One region of the Brevibacillus agri genome, then DNA from elsewhere that is predicted to be linked to it. Evidence: riboswitches for the same ligand, from Rfam matches in the RefSeq annotation. Region 1 holds a riboswitch; each other region holds the start of a gene.

Region 1 (4,442 bases):
AAACGGACTCACCTGGCCGTACGGAAAGCTCGGACTGCCAAACGGACTTACTTGCCCATATGGCTGGCCCGGACTGCCGAACGGGCTTACCTGCCCAAACGGCTGATTCGGGCTGCCGAACGGACTTACCTGCCCATACGGTTGACCCGGACTGCCGAACGGGCTTACCTGCCCAAACGGCTGATTCGGGCTGCCGAACGGACTTACCTGCCCATACGGCTGGTTCGGGCTGCCGAATGGGCTGATCGGAGCGTATGGATAGCAATCGTCCGCGTAAGGGCTGACTTGACCAGCAGGAGGCCGATTCGGCTGGCTGCTGCTGCCAAGCGGACTGACATCGCCAAACGGCTGGTATCCGCCATATGGATAGCCGTAGGGAGTCCAGTCCGGGTACATGCCCCAGTCTCCATGCGATTTGCGGCTGGCTACCTCTTCGAACTCGTAGTCGTCTTCCTCTGCATCGGGATCGTCCACTTCCACATATACATTCTGATCGTCAAAGTCCACGATCACGCCTTCAAAAATCTGGCCGTCAATCGCTTCAATGCGCACCTTTTTCTCGACGTGTTCTTTGCATATGTTGTGCACATTTTCACGCATATCCTTTATCAGACTGACCGTCTGGACGTCAGCCTGGTACAGGTTTTTTTCAGACTGCATGGAAACTCCTCCCCTTCTGGTGTTTCTTTATTACCATATACAGGTGCCCATGGGGAGGTGTACCGGGTTTGCAGTTCGGACTAGCCCATTTTGTTCGACGTTTCGTCTGTTTTTGCCAAAAAGCGGGATGGCAAAAACGGCGTCAGACGCTCTGTCTCGCCTTTTTCCAGGTAGTCGGCCATCCATTTCGCGGTAGCCGGGGACAGCAAGATGCCGTTGCGGAAGTGCCCTCCGGCAATCGAAAGCCCGTCCCAGCCGGGCACGGGACCAAGCAGCGGCTTGCCATCTGCGGTAGCTGGCCGCAGTCCGCCCCACGCCTCCAGAAAAGCAGCGCCGTGCAAGGCCGGGACGTACGGCATGACTCCGTTCAGGATGCTGGCCAAGCCCGCCATTGTAACTTCGCGCTGAAAGCCGCTTTCGTCTTCTGTCGCGCCGATGACGATTTTCCCGTCCTTCTTCGGCGTGATGTAGCCGGAGGTGCCAAAAATGACGGTGCGAAGCGGGATGCCTGCGGAGGATACCGCCGCGATCTGGCCGCGAACCGGGCGAACGGGAATCGAAACGCCGAGCATTTCCAGCATGATGCCCGCCCACGCGCCTGACGTGATGATCGTTTGCTCCGCCCGCAGCGGTCCAAGCGAACTCTCCACGCCGACTACCCGGCCGCCTTTTACCGCGATGCCGCTCACGACACAGCCTGCGTGCAACGCGACGCCTTGCAGCCGGCATGCTGTCACCAGAGCGCGCAGCAGCATGCGGTTGTTGATATGCCCTTCGTACGGAGAGTAGATGGCTGCCTGCGCCTGCTCGGTCAAAAGCGGCTCCACCTCAGCCAGTTGCTGCCGCTCCGTCAAAAGGTGGACGCTGTGCCCCGCTTCTTTTTGCCAATGGTACTTCGCCAAAAGCTGTGCCTGCTCGTCATCGTTGAGCGCGACCGTCAGCAGCCCTTCCAGGCTGAGCTGGACGTCTCCTCCGGTAAACTCTTCCAGCTCGGCCGCCCACTGCGGGTAATAGGCCAGCGAAGTCATGCCCAGATCGAGCATCGGGCCTGGGGCCGTAAACTCCTTCAACGGCGCGAGCATCCCCGCCGCCGCAGAAGACGCCTGTCCGCCCCATTCTCCCTGCTCGACCAGCGTGACGCTCCTTCCTCTTCGTGACAACTCATAAGCCAGACTTAATCCGATAATTCCTCCACCCACTACGAGACAATCGCTCAATTTTTCTCTCTCCTCGCTTGTTGTAATCTCTTCGGGGCCGTTCGAAAGCGCCGTTGTAGCCAAAAGCCCCTGGCGCAGTCGACAAAATGAAAAAAACCACCTTCTCCTTCGCAGGAAAAGGCGGGCTTCATACGCATCGTAACCAAATAAAAAAGCGCTGTTTGCCGGCAACCGTATCCCTGCGCCGGCATGATCCGGATCAGGTGCAATGGGTCGACGGTCGTTGCTTCCATCCTCTCAGCCCCGCATGAAGGACTCCCCGAGTTGCTTGATCTTTTATTTTCGTTCACCCACCAAGTATAGTCCTCTTGGGCGCGATCTGACAAGATGGTCTGCGCTTTCATCCTCAGCTTAATCCTCGTCTTTCACATCGTAGCTTTCCGGAACCGTCTCGTGACGCGCCGCTTCCTCGAACTCGCGAAGCTTGCGCATTTCCTCCAGATGGTGATTGAACTGCTCCTTGTTGATGATGTACTCGTTGCCGTCGTGGAGAGCGCGGATTTTGCCCTGATGAATTTTTTCCAAAATAAACGTTTCAGGAAGCTCCAAATACGCCGCTGTCTCCTCCACAGTCAAATACGTCTTGTTCTCGCGCAATCTTGCCTCCAGTTCCGCTTTCTGCTGCTCGAATCCAGGTTTTCCCAGAAGGGCGAACATGTTGGCCTTGTACGCCTCCACCCCGGGCTGATCGAACGGGTTGACCCCTAGCAAATAGCCGCTGATCCCGCACGCCTTTTCAAAAAAGTAGATCAGGGCGCCGAGATGGTACGCTGTCGCCTCTGGCATCTCCACAAGCAGGTTCGGTACGCCGCCATCTACATGGGCCAGTACCGTTCCCTCGAAAGCCTTTTTATTGACAAACCCCATCCGCTTGCCGGACAGGAAGTTCAACCCGTCCACATCGAGCGGGTCCTCCTGCACGGTCACGTCGACGGCGGGCTTGTTGACCGTAACAACCGTTTCAAACAACTGCCGCATGCCGTCCTGTATGTACTGCCCCAACGAGTGCAGGTCCGTGGAAAACTCGGCTGACGCGGGAAAAATTCCTTTGCCGTCTTTTCCTTCCGACTCCCCGAAAAGCTGCTTCCACCACTCCGCGAAAAAGCGGAACTGCGGCTCGTAGCTGACCAGAAGCTCCACGGTTTTACCTTTGCGGTACAGCGCATTGCGAATCGCCGCATACTGGTAGCACGGATTTTCGTACAAATCCATGACCATGTAGCGCTCGCTCGCGTCTTGCGCGCCCTTCATCAGCGCGTCCAGATCGGCCCCGCTCACTGCGATTGGCAACAGTCCGACTGCGGTCAGGACGGAAAAACGTCCGCCGATATCGTCCGGAATGACGAAGCTTTCGTACCCTTCGTCCTCCGCGAGTCTTTTTAAGGCGCCGCGCGTTTTGTCCGTCGTAACATAGATGCGCTTCTTCGCCTGCTCGCGGCCGTACTTGTTCTCCAGCCAGGTGCGCAGCAGCCGAAAAGCGATCGCGGGCTCTGTCGTCGTGCCCGACTTCGAGATGACATTGATGGACACGTCTTTTCCTTCGAGCACGTCCATCAGATGAGAGATATAAACCGGGCTGATATTGTTCCCGACAAAATAAATTTCCGGAAAACGCCGCTTCGACTTCGGCAGCAAATTGTAAAAGCTGTGGCCCAAAATGTCCAGTACAGCTTTCGCCCCTAAATATGAACCCCCGATTCCAATTACCAAAAGCACATCCGAATCAGCCTGGATACGCGCCGCCGCCTGGCGAATCCGCTCAAATTCAGCGCGGTCGTACCTCTGCGGCCAATCAACCCAACCGAGATAGTCTCTGCCTGGACCCGTTCTTTTGTGCAACATCTCATGCGCCTGCCCGATCGCCGGGGCAAGCTGCTCCCACTCATGCTGTCTCACAAAGGCGCGTGCATTAGAGTAATCAAATCGAATCGCTTGGTTCATGGCTCCCCTCCCAAGGAACGTCATCTATTTTCTTATCTTATCACGCCAAAAGCCAGAAAGTTGCTTTCCGTCAAAACATCACAAAATGTGAGCAAATCGTGAACAATTCGCCACAAGTGTTACCTTTTTCCAGACCTGGCGTAAGACTTCACCGAGCAAAGAAATAATACGGTTCCTAACAGCAAGGAGAAATGAACATGAAAAAACGGTGGTGGATCATCGGTTCCGTGGTCGTCCTGCTCGGTGCGGGCTTCGTCGGAATCAACATGATGGGCTCTCAGCAAGCCATGGGCATGCCGGTAAACATCGGGGCTCCGACCAAGTCAGTCCTGGAGAGCAAAATTTTGACCTCGGGGATCGTCACGGTAGAGGACAAGCAAAAGCAGTATGCCAACGTAACCGGAACCTTGCGCGAGTTTGTGGTGAAGGAAGGCGACAAGGTCAAGAAAGGCCAGGTCATCGCAAAAATCGACACCTCGGATGTCGACGGCAGACTGCTTGATCTGGAAGCGCAAATGGAAGTAGCCAAAGCCAATCTGGCAAAAGCCCAGATCGGGGCAGAGCCGGAAGAAGTGGCGCAGGAGCGCGAGCGGGTCAATCAGGCCCAGCGCGAATACGACGCAG
Region 2 (4,442 bases), 2.4 Mb from region 1:
GCGGCATCCGCTTGTCGGCTACAAACAATAAACAAAAACAGTCCGTACTGGAGGAATCATATGCACACCGTCTGGAAAGGCTCAATCAGCTTCGGCCTGGTCAATATACCCGTCCGCATGTTTACGGCAACAGAGGAACGGGACATTCGCTTTCGCCAACTGCACAAGGAATGCAACACCCCGATCAAATACGCCAAAATGTGCCCGCATTGCCAGCGGGAAGTGGAACCGAGCGAAATCGTCCGCGGGTACGAGTACGAAAAAGGCCATTTTGTCATGATTAACGACGAAGACCTGGAGGCGATCACGCCCGAGACGCGCCGCGCCATTGAAATTCTCGACTTCGTGGACTTGTCGGAGATCGACCCGGTTTACTTTGACAAAAGCTACTTCCTGTCTCCGCAAGATACGGGAGAAAAGGCGTATGCGCTGCTGCGCGCCGCCATGGAGCAGACCGGAAAGATCGCCGTCGCCCAGGTGACGATGCGCAATCGGCAAAGTCTCGCCGTCATTCGGCTGTACGAGCATTGCATCATGCTGGAAACGATTTTTTACCCGGACGAGGTGCGCCCGGTCAGTCAAGTGCCCGCCTTGCCGGAGGCTACTGTCCCGCTCGCGGAAAACGAACTGAAAATGGCGACAGAGCTGATCGGCAACATGACCGTTCCGTTCGATCCCGCCAAGTACACCGACGAATACCGCGTCGAGTTGCAAAAAATGATCGAGAAAAAGCTGGAGGGCCAGGAGATCGCCACCGCTCCGACGGTTGCGCGCACGAATGTGATCGACCTGATGCAAGCTTTGAAGGAAAGCCTGGCCTCGACAGCAGGCACTACGGGCAGTCCCGTGAAGCTTGCGCCGGAGCTTGCGCCGGAGCCTGCCCCGGCAGCCGCGAAGCCGAAAGCAGGGCGCAAACGGGCCGCTTCTGCGGAGAAAGCGGACAAGACAACCTCCCCTGCCAAAGAAGCGGTGGGGAAACCGAGTCCCGGTCCGACCTCGACAACGAAAACGCTTCGCCGCAAAAAAGCCACTCCTGTGTAAAGCGGCGTTGGAACAGTTGGTGGTGCGGTGCGAAGCCATAAGCAGAACACTTGGCTTGCGCGCAGCCATTGGCGACGCCTTAGCCTTACCGGATAACGTCTGCGCAAAAAAACCTGCCCCATTTGCGGACAGGTTTTTTGCTTATCTTTTTGCGAGCTGTTGTTCCGGTTCGATATGAATGTGAACCGTATTGATTTTGTGCACACGTTTCATCCGTTCTTCGATATTTTCGGTGATGGTGTGGCTTTCTACTACGTTCAACTGCGGATCGACGTGGATCACGACGTCAACGAGCACGCTGCTGCCGTGATAACGCGCCTTGATGTCGCTGATCGCTTTCACCCCGGAAATGGAGAAGATCGTCTCCTTCAGCTCCTCCAGTTGCCCCTCATCGAAGCCATCTGTTAAGCGATGCGTCGCCTCCCGGAAAATATCCCACGCCGTCTTCAGGATAATCACCCCGACCACGAGCGCTGCCAGCGGGTCGAGCCAATGCAGTTGGAACTGCGCGCCCGCCACTCCGACAAACGTCCCGATGCTGACGAAGGCATCCGAGCGGTTGTCGGCAGCGGCCGCGAGCAACGCCTGGCTGTTCGTTTTCACGGCGAGTTGGTGATTGTACCGATAGACCCCGAGCATAATGACCGCAGTCGCCAGCGCCGTCCAGCCTGCCAACAAGTCGGGAGCAGTGTGGTTTGTATCAAACAGCGTCGGAATCGCTCCGGTAATGACCTCCAGCCCGACAAACAGCATGATGAACGACGCGACCAGGGCAGAGATCGTCTCCGCGCGAAAATGGCCGTACGGATGGTCGCGATCCGGCGGCTTGCGGGCAATGCGCAGCCCGATCAGCACGGCAATCGACGCCACCACGTCCGTCGAGTTGTTCAGCCCGTCCGCCATTAACGCTGCCGAGCCTGTCAGCACCGCAACCCCTATTTTTAACGCCGAGCAGAAAATATAGGCGATAATGCTGACCCACGCACCCCGCTCTCCTTGCTTCAGATCCGAATATACATTCACACTCCATCACCTCAAAAAATCTCAATCGCCCTATTCGCCCAAAGCCTTAGAACAGAACGTATAAAAGCAGTTTCTCGTTTTTTCGAATTTCATCGTACCAGACGCAATTCGTGTGGGTCTACAGAAACAGTTTTAGTCCGATTCATGAGTATAGAGGGGGGGAAAATGTGTTGCCCTGTGGCAATTTTTGTTGGAAACTTTTTCTTGCCAAGCACGGCTGTTCTCCGGTATCCTAATCTTGCAACGACAACCAAAAACAAGCACGGGAGCTTGGAAATCACCAGGCTGAGAGGATGGTACTGTGCCATCGACCGTTGAACCTGAACTGGGTAATGCCAGCGGAGGAATGTCCATATGACAGATTAGCGACGCGTATCTTTTTTTCGGATACCCGTCTCTTCTCTACTCTCGCGTCTGGCGTCGCATGTTCCCATGTGGCGTTTTTTCGCGACGGGCCTCTTTCGCCTCCCTACAAGGTTCGCTCTTTCGTGCAACCAAGCCAAGGAGGTTTTTTTATGTCATCCATTTCATCTTTTCCCGGAAGCCGCAAAGTATACGAGGTAGGCAGCCGCCCCGACATTCGCGTGCCGATGCGCGAAATTGCGCTATCGCCTACCGAGGGGCTGTACGGCACCACACCAAACCCGCCGTTGCGCGTGTACGACACAAGCGGCGAATACACGGCCGAAGGTTATGTCGCCGACATCAACAAAGGGCTGCCGCTCGTGCGCCAGCGCTGGATCGAGGAGCGCGACGATACGGAGAGCTATGCCGGCCGCGAGCCAAAGCCTGTGGACGACGGAATCCGCAACGCCGACAGCGCAGGGAAGATGCCCGCTTTCCCGCGCGAAGGCTATCAGCCGAGACGGGCGAAGCCAGGCAAGACGGTCACCCAGCTTCACTACGCCCGCCGTCACATCATCACGCCGGAGATGGAGTACATCGCCATCCGCGAAGGCGTCACGCCGGAGTTCGTCCGGGCTGAGGTGGCGGCAGGCCGCGCGATCATTCCCGCCAATATCAATCATCCGGAAGCGGAGCCGATGATTATCGGCCGGAATTTTCACGTCAAGGTCAACGCCAACATCGGCACTTCTGCCGTCAGCTCCTCAATGGAAGAAGAAGTCGAAAAAATGATCTGGTCGGTGCGCTGGGGCGCGGACACGATCATGGACTTGTCGACCGGAAAGCACATCCACACGACGCGCGAGTGGATCATCCGCAACAGCCCGGTGCCTGTCGGAACCGTACCGATTTACCAGGCGCTTGAAAAAGTGAACGGCAAAGCGGAGGATTTGACCTGGGAAGTCTACCGGGACACGCTGATTGAACAGGCAGAGCAAGGCGTCGATTATTTCACCATTCACGCCGGCGTCCTGCTCCGCTACATTCCGCTGACCGCGAAGCGCGTGACCGGAATCGTCTCGCGCGGCGGCTCCATTCTGGCTGCGTGGTGTCTCGCCCATCACGAGGAAAACTTTTTGTACACGCATTTCGAAGAGATTTGCGAGATTCTCAAGGCGTATGACATCAGCGTGTCACTTGGAGACGGCTTGCGCCCCGGCTCGATTGCAGATGCGAATGACGAGGCCCAGTTTGCCGAACTAGAGACACTCGGCGAGCTGACGAAAATCGCCTGGAAGCACGACGTGCAGGTGATGATTGAAGGACCCGGCCACGTCCCGATGCACCTCATTCGCGAAAACATGGACAAACAACTAGCGATTTGCCACGAGGCGCCTTTTTATACGCTCGGGCCGTTGACGACAGACATCGCGCCCGGCTACGACCACATCACCTCGGCGATCGGCGCCGCGATGATCGGCTGGTTTGGCACCGCGATGCTCTGCTACGTCACGCCCAAGGAGCATCTCGGCCTGCCGAACAAGGAAGACGTGCGCAACGGTCTCATCGCCTATAAAATCGCCGCTCATGCAGCGGATTTGGCCAAAGGCCACCCGCGAGCAAAACAGCGCGACGACGCTTTGTCCAAAGCCCGCTTCGAGTTTCGCTGGAACGACCAGTTCAACCTGTCTCTCGACCCCGAGCGCGCCCGCGAATACCACGATGAGACGCTGCCTGCCGAAGCAGCGAAGTCCGCGCATTTTTGCTCGATGTGCGGCCCGAAATTTTGCAGCATGAAAATCTCGCACGACATCCGCCACCAGGCCCAGGAGCAGGAGCGGATCGAGCCTGCCGCCATCGCAGCGGGCCTGCAAGAAAAAGCCCGCGAATTTCGCGAGCAAGGAAGTCAACTGTACAAATAAGCGCCCGGAGGTGGCAGACGATTGAATGATGTGTTGCAATTGCGAAAAGAGATCGCGCGCCTGGAGGTTGACCTTGAACGTCTGAAGCGCCAACTGGCCCATTTGCAAAAA
Region 3 (4,442 bases), 2.0 Mb from region 1:
AGATGCGTATGCGACAACGTTTTCGGCGCGCGTACTGCGGCAGGGCACGGAAGAGGATGGAACGCCGTACGCTGTGCTGAGCCAGACGGCGTTTTACCCGACGGGAGGCGGACAGCCCGGGGATGTGGGCACGCTCAGAGAATGTCGGGTCATCGACGTGGAAGAAGTAGCGGGCGAGGTGCGTCATCGGCTGGAAGCTCCGCTGCCGGAGGACTGCGCGGAAGTGGTCGGGCAGATCGATTGGGACCGCCGCTTCGATCACATGCAGCAGCATGCCGGACAGCACATTTTGTCCGCCGCGTTTCTGGAAGTCGCGCGGGCGGAGACGGTCGCGTTTCATTTGGGAAAAGAACGCGTGACGATCGACGTGCGCCTGGATGAGCTGACAGCGGATTTGTGGGAAGCAGTCGAGCAGCGGGCCAACCAGGTCGTGCTGGAAAACCATCCGATCATCGCCCGGTTTGTCGACGACGAGGAGCTGGCTACGTTGCCGCTGAAAAAACAGCCGACGGTCACGGAAAATGTCCGCGTCGTCATCATCCCCGAGTACGACTACAATCCGTGCGGCGGCACACATCCTGCGCGCACGGGCGAAGTGGGCATGATTAAAATTCTCGGCTGGGAGCGCCATCGCGGAAACATCCGGCTGGAGTTCATCTGCGGCTTGCGGGCTTTGCGGGATTACACGCGCAAGCAGGCGGCTGTGCGCGAGCTGGCGAAGCGGTTTGCGACCAGCGAGGCGGAGCTGATCGCGCAGGCAGAGCGCGTACTGGCCGAACGGGACAGCTTGAAAGCAAGGCTCGCCGACGCCGAAAAGCAACTGCTGGAAGGCGAAGTCCGAAAGCAGCTTGGCGTGGCAGAGCAAGTGGGAACTGTGCGTGTCATCGCGCAAGTTTTCCCGGACAAAACGATCCAGCAACTGCAGCAGTACGCCCAGCTCGCAGTCGCGGAGGCGCCGGACGTCGTATGCTTGCTGGCCGCAGCGACTGACGAGAAGACCCAGCTTGTGTTTGCGCGGGGGCAGGACGTGAACGTCGCCGTCAACCAGCTTATCAAGGAGACGCTGCCGTTGATTGCCGGAAAAGGCGGCGGCAATCCGGCGATGGCGCAGGGCGGCGGTCAACCAGCGCCTGCTGCGGACGAAGTGTTGGCGCACGCCCGCAAGCTGCTTGCCCAGTCGCTGGCCTGACGGACTAGCTGTGGGCAAGGCCGTTCACGCCTGGCCCCTACCATGATGGATGATGCGAGGAGGAAACGACGATGTTTTGGAACCCCGGCGATAAAGTTCGCGTGACGCAGCGGACAGGAGAATATATCGCGGAAGTGCTGGAAATTCACGATACGAAGCTGTTGGTCAAGGTGCTGGCGGTGACGAAATACCCGCAGCAGGGCGACCTGCATACGTCCTACGAGGTGGATGTGCCGCTGTTCCACCAGCGCCCAGCGCTCTCCTACCAGGAAAAATTCATGACCCCGGCCGCATCCGTCATCCGCTACAACGGCGAAGTGCCGGACTACAAGGAGTCCGTGCGCAAAGCGATGGAGCGGGAAATGGAGAAGCTGAAAAAAATGGCGGCCTGGTCCGAGCGCTGCCTGGTTGAACTGGAAGCGATGTACAAGGAAACCTTTACAAACACGAAATAGAATGGTACTGTAATACTCGAACGTACGACAATTTCATAGGTTTACTACCAAACGGGGGCCGAGCATCGTCGGCTGAGATTGTAACGAGCGTGTTACTGACCGTTGAACCTGACCTGGGTCATGCCAGCGGAGGAAGAGGTATATGAATCGATTTCACGGTGCGGCAGTTGCGGCGTATTTGCCGGAATGCTGCTACCAGATGATGAGATCAACTCAACCATCCCACGGCGGATGGTTTTTTTCTTCCATCTGTCCGATGGGATACATATACGGCTTCCACCGTTTGACTGGGGTGACTTCCGGCAAGCGAGGGAGGCCGTTTTTTCGTCCCTCGACAGGTGCCATCAAGAAGGAGGAATACAATGGTTGTTGTGCTGAACGGAAAAACAGCAGAGCTGTCGGCTGAGATCAACACAGTCCGCGCCTTGCTCGCTTCGTATTCCCTGCAAGAGAAGATTGTCGTCGTGGAGCGCAACGGAAAGATCATCGACCGCTCCCAGTATGAACAAACGCCGATTGCAGACGGAGACCGCATCGAAATCGTTCATTTTGTCGGAGGAGGATGACCAGCATGGATACATGGAAAATTGGCCCTTACGAGTTTCGCTCCCGCCTCTTGCTCGGGACCGGAAAATTCGCAGATTTGGAAACGCAAGGAAAAGCAGTCGAGGTGTCGGAAGCAGAAATTTTGACGTTTGCGATTCGCCGGCTCAATTTGGAAAATCCGCAAGAGCCGAACTTTTTGGAACAGCTCGACCTGAAAAAATTCACCCTGCTGCCGAACACAGCGGGAGCCTATACGGCAGAGGAAGCGGTGCGTATCGCCCGTCTGGCGAAAGCATCCGGCTTGTGCGATATGATTAAGGTGGAGGTCATCGGCGACCCGAAAACGCTGCTGCCTGACCCGATCGGCACGCTGGAAGCGTCGAAAATACTGGTCGAAGAAGGCTTCATCGTGCTGACCTACACCAACGACGATCCGATTCTCGCCAAGCGTTTGCAGGAAGTGGGCGTGCATGCCGTCATGCCGGGCGCGTCCCCGATTGGCTCCGGACAAGGCATCGTGAACGAAAACAACCTCCGCTTCATCATCGAGGACGCGAAAGTACCGATTATTGTGGATGCAGGCATCGGTTCGCCAGCCGATTGCGCGAAAGCGATGGAGCTGGGCGCTGACGGCGTGCTGCTGAATACGGCAGTCGCGCTCGCGGACAATCCGGTGCTGATGGCCGAAGCGATGAAGCTCGGCGTGGAAGCGGGGCGCAAAGGCTTCCTCGCGGGACGGATTGCGAAAAAGCGCTACGCGTCGGCGAGCAGTCCGACCGAAGGGATGATTGAGTAGCGTGAACCGACTGACAGAAGCGGTAGAATCGATTGCCAGGCGCAAAGAAGAGTTGTTTGCCCTCCTGGCAGAGCTCGTTTCCCATCCGACTGTAAGTCCGCCAGCGCGAAACAGCGACGCGGCGCAAACGGTACTCGCCCATCGGCTCGCGGCCATCGGCTTTGAGGTCGACCGCTGGACCGTCTACCCCGGCGACGACAACGTCGTCGGCCGACTGCCGGGCAGCGCTTCTGCCCAGGCGAACAGCTTGATTATCAACGGGCACATCGACGTTGCGGAAGTGGGCGACGATGCGAGTTGGACGTATCCGCCGTTTTCCTTGACGCGTGGCACAGACGGACGGCTGTACGGACGCGGTGTAGCAGACATGAAAGGTGGACTGGCTGCGAGCCTGTTCGCCATCCAGATGCTGCGCGAGCACGGCGTCGAGCTGGCAGGCGATTTGCTGTTCCAATCGGTAATCGGCGAGGAAGCGGGCGAAGCCGGGACGCTGGTCGCGCTCGAACGCGGCTACCAGGCGGACTACGCCATCGTCGTCGACACGAGCAACCTGCACATGCAAGGGCAGGGCGGCGTGATTACCGGCTGGATCACGATTGAGAGTCCGACGACCTTGCACGACGGGATGCGGGCGAGAACGATCCATGCCGGAGGCGGCGTGCGCGGCGCGTCTGCGATTGAAAAAATGGCGAAAATCATTACGGCGCTGCAGGAGCTGGAACGCGACTGGGCTGTGATGAAGGCGTACCCCGGCTTTGCGGCTGGCAGCAATACGATCAACCCTGCCGTGATCGAGGGAGGACGCCATGCTGCGTTTATTGCGGATCGCTGCGCGCTCTGGATTACGGTTCACTTTTATCCGAACGAATCATACGAACAGATCATTCGCGAGATCGAGGACCATGTCGGACGCGCAGCGGCGGCCGATTTGTGGCTGCGCGACCATCCTCCTGTGTTTCGCTGGGGCGGTCGCTCCATGATCGAGGAGCGCGGAGAAATTTTCCCGTCCCTGGAGCTGGACACGGAGCATCCGGCTTTGGCGCAGTTGCAAGCCGCCTATGAGAGCGAGCTGGGCGAGGCCCCTGTGGTGGACATGTCTCCTACCGTCACAGATGCGGGCTGGTTCGCGCACGCAGGCATTCCCGCCGTACTGTTCGGCCCGGGCGAGCTGAAGCACGCCCATGCCGTCGATGAGTCGATTGATCCTGACCAGCTTGTCCGGTTTGCCCAGATTATGGCCCGTTTTATCGCGAACTGGTGCAACACGCCAAAGGAAGCGAAGGAGTGAAAAAAAGCATGGCAACCTTTACAGACCGTTTGTTACGCAGCGTCGCCCCGATCTGGGAGCGCGTTCACCAGCATCCATTTGTAACCGGCCTTGGTGACGGCACGTTGCCTGTAGAGTCGTTCAAATTTTACATGAAGCAAGACTACATCTACCTGATCGATTACGCCA

Evidence for each region. A riboswitch is a leader RNA that binds a small molecule or an ion and turns the genes downstream of it on or off. The one in region 1 is predicted to bind thiamine pyrophosphate.
Region 2: it holds a riboswitch for thiamine pyrophosphate, as region 1 does, so the genes downstream of both, thiC (phosphomethylpyrimidine synthase ThiC) here and thiO (glycine oxidase ThiO) in region 1, are expected to answer to the same signal.
Region 3: it holds a riboswitch for thiamine pyrophosphate, as region 1 does, so the genes downstream of both, thiS (sulfur carrier protein ThiS) here and thiO (glycine oxidase ThiO) in region 1, are expected to answer to the same signal.

Annotation. Positions count from the first base shown of each region.
Region 1 covers NZ_CP026363.1:4,943,886-4,948,327, forward strand. Annotated here, with positions in the region: gene BA6348_RS24275 (LSm family protein) at 1-660, opposite strand, end outside; gene thiO (glycine oxidase ThiO) at 741-1,877, opposite strand; TPP riboswitch at 2,034-2,149, opposite strand; gene BA6348_RS27890 (excisionase family DNA-binding protein) at 2,229-2,447, opposite strand; partial or broken gene BA6348_RS24285 (glucose-6-phosphate isomerase) at 2,469-3,818, opposite strand; gene BA6348_RS24290 (efflux RND transporter periplasmic adaptor subunit) at 4,016-4,442, shown strand, end outside.
Region 2 covers NZ_CP026363.1:2,569,967-2,574,408, reverse strand. Annotated here, with positions in the region: gene ku (non-homologous end joining protein Ku) at 61-1,041, shown strand; gene BA6348_RS12890 (cation diffusion facilitator family transporter) at 1,183-2,064, opposite strand; TPP riboswitch at 2,318-2,428, shown strand; gene thiC (phosphomethylpyrimidine synthase ThiC) at 2,580-4,331, shown strand; gene BA6348_RS26710 (hypothetical protein) at 4,353-4,442, shown strand, end outside.
Region 3 covers NZ_CP026363.1:2,918,428-2,922,869, forward strand. Annotated here, with positions in the region: gene BA6348_RS14680 (alanyl-tRNA editing protein) at 1-1,189, shown strand, start outside; gene kapB (kinase-associated lipoprotein KapB) at 1,261-1,644, shown strand; TPP riboswitch at 1,686-1,796, shown strand; gene thiS (sulfur carrier protein ThiS) at 2,007-2,210, shown strand; gene BA6348_RS14695 (thiazole synthase) at 2,216-2,986, shown strand; gene BA6348_RS14700 (acetylornithine deacetylase) at 2,979-4,274, shown strand; gene tenA (thiaminase II) at 4,283-4,442, shown strand, end outside.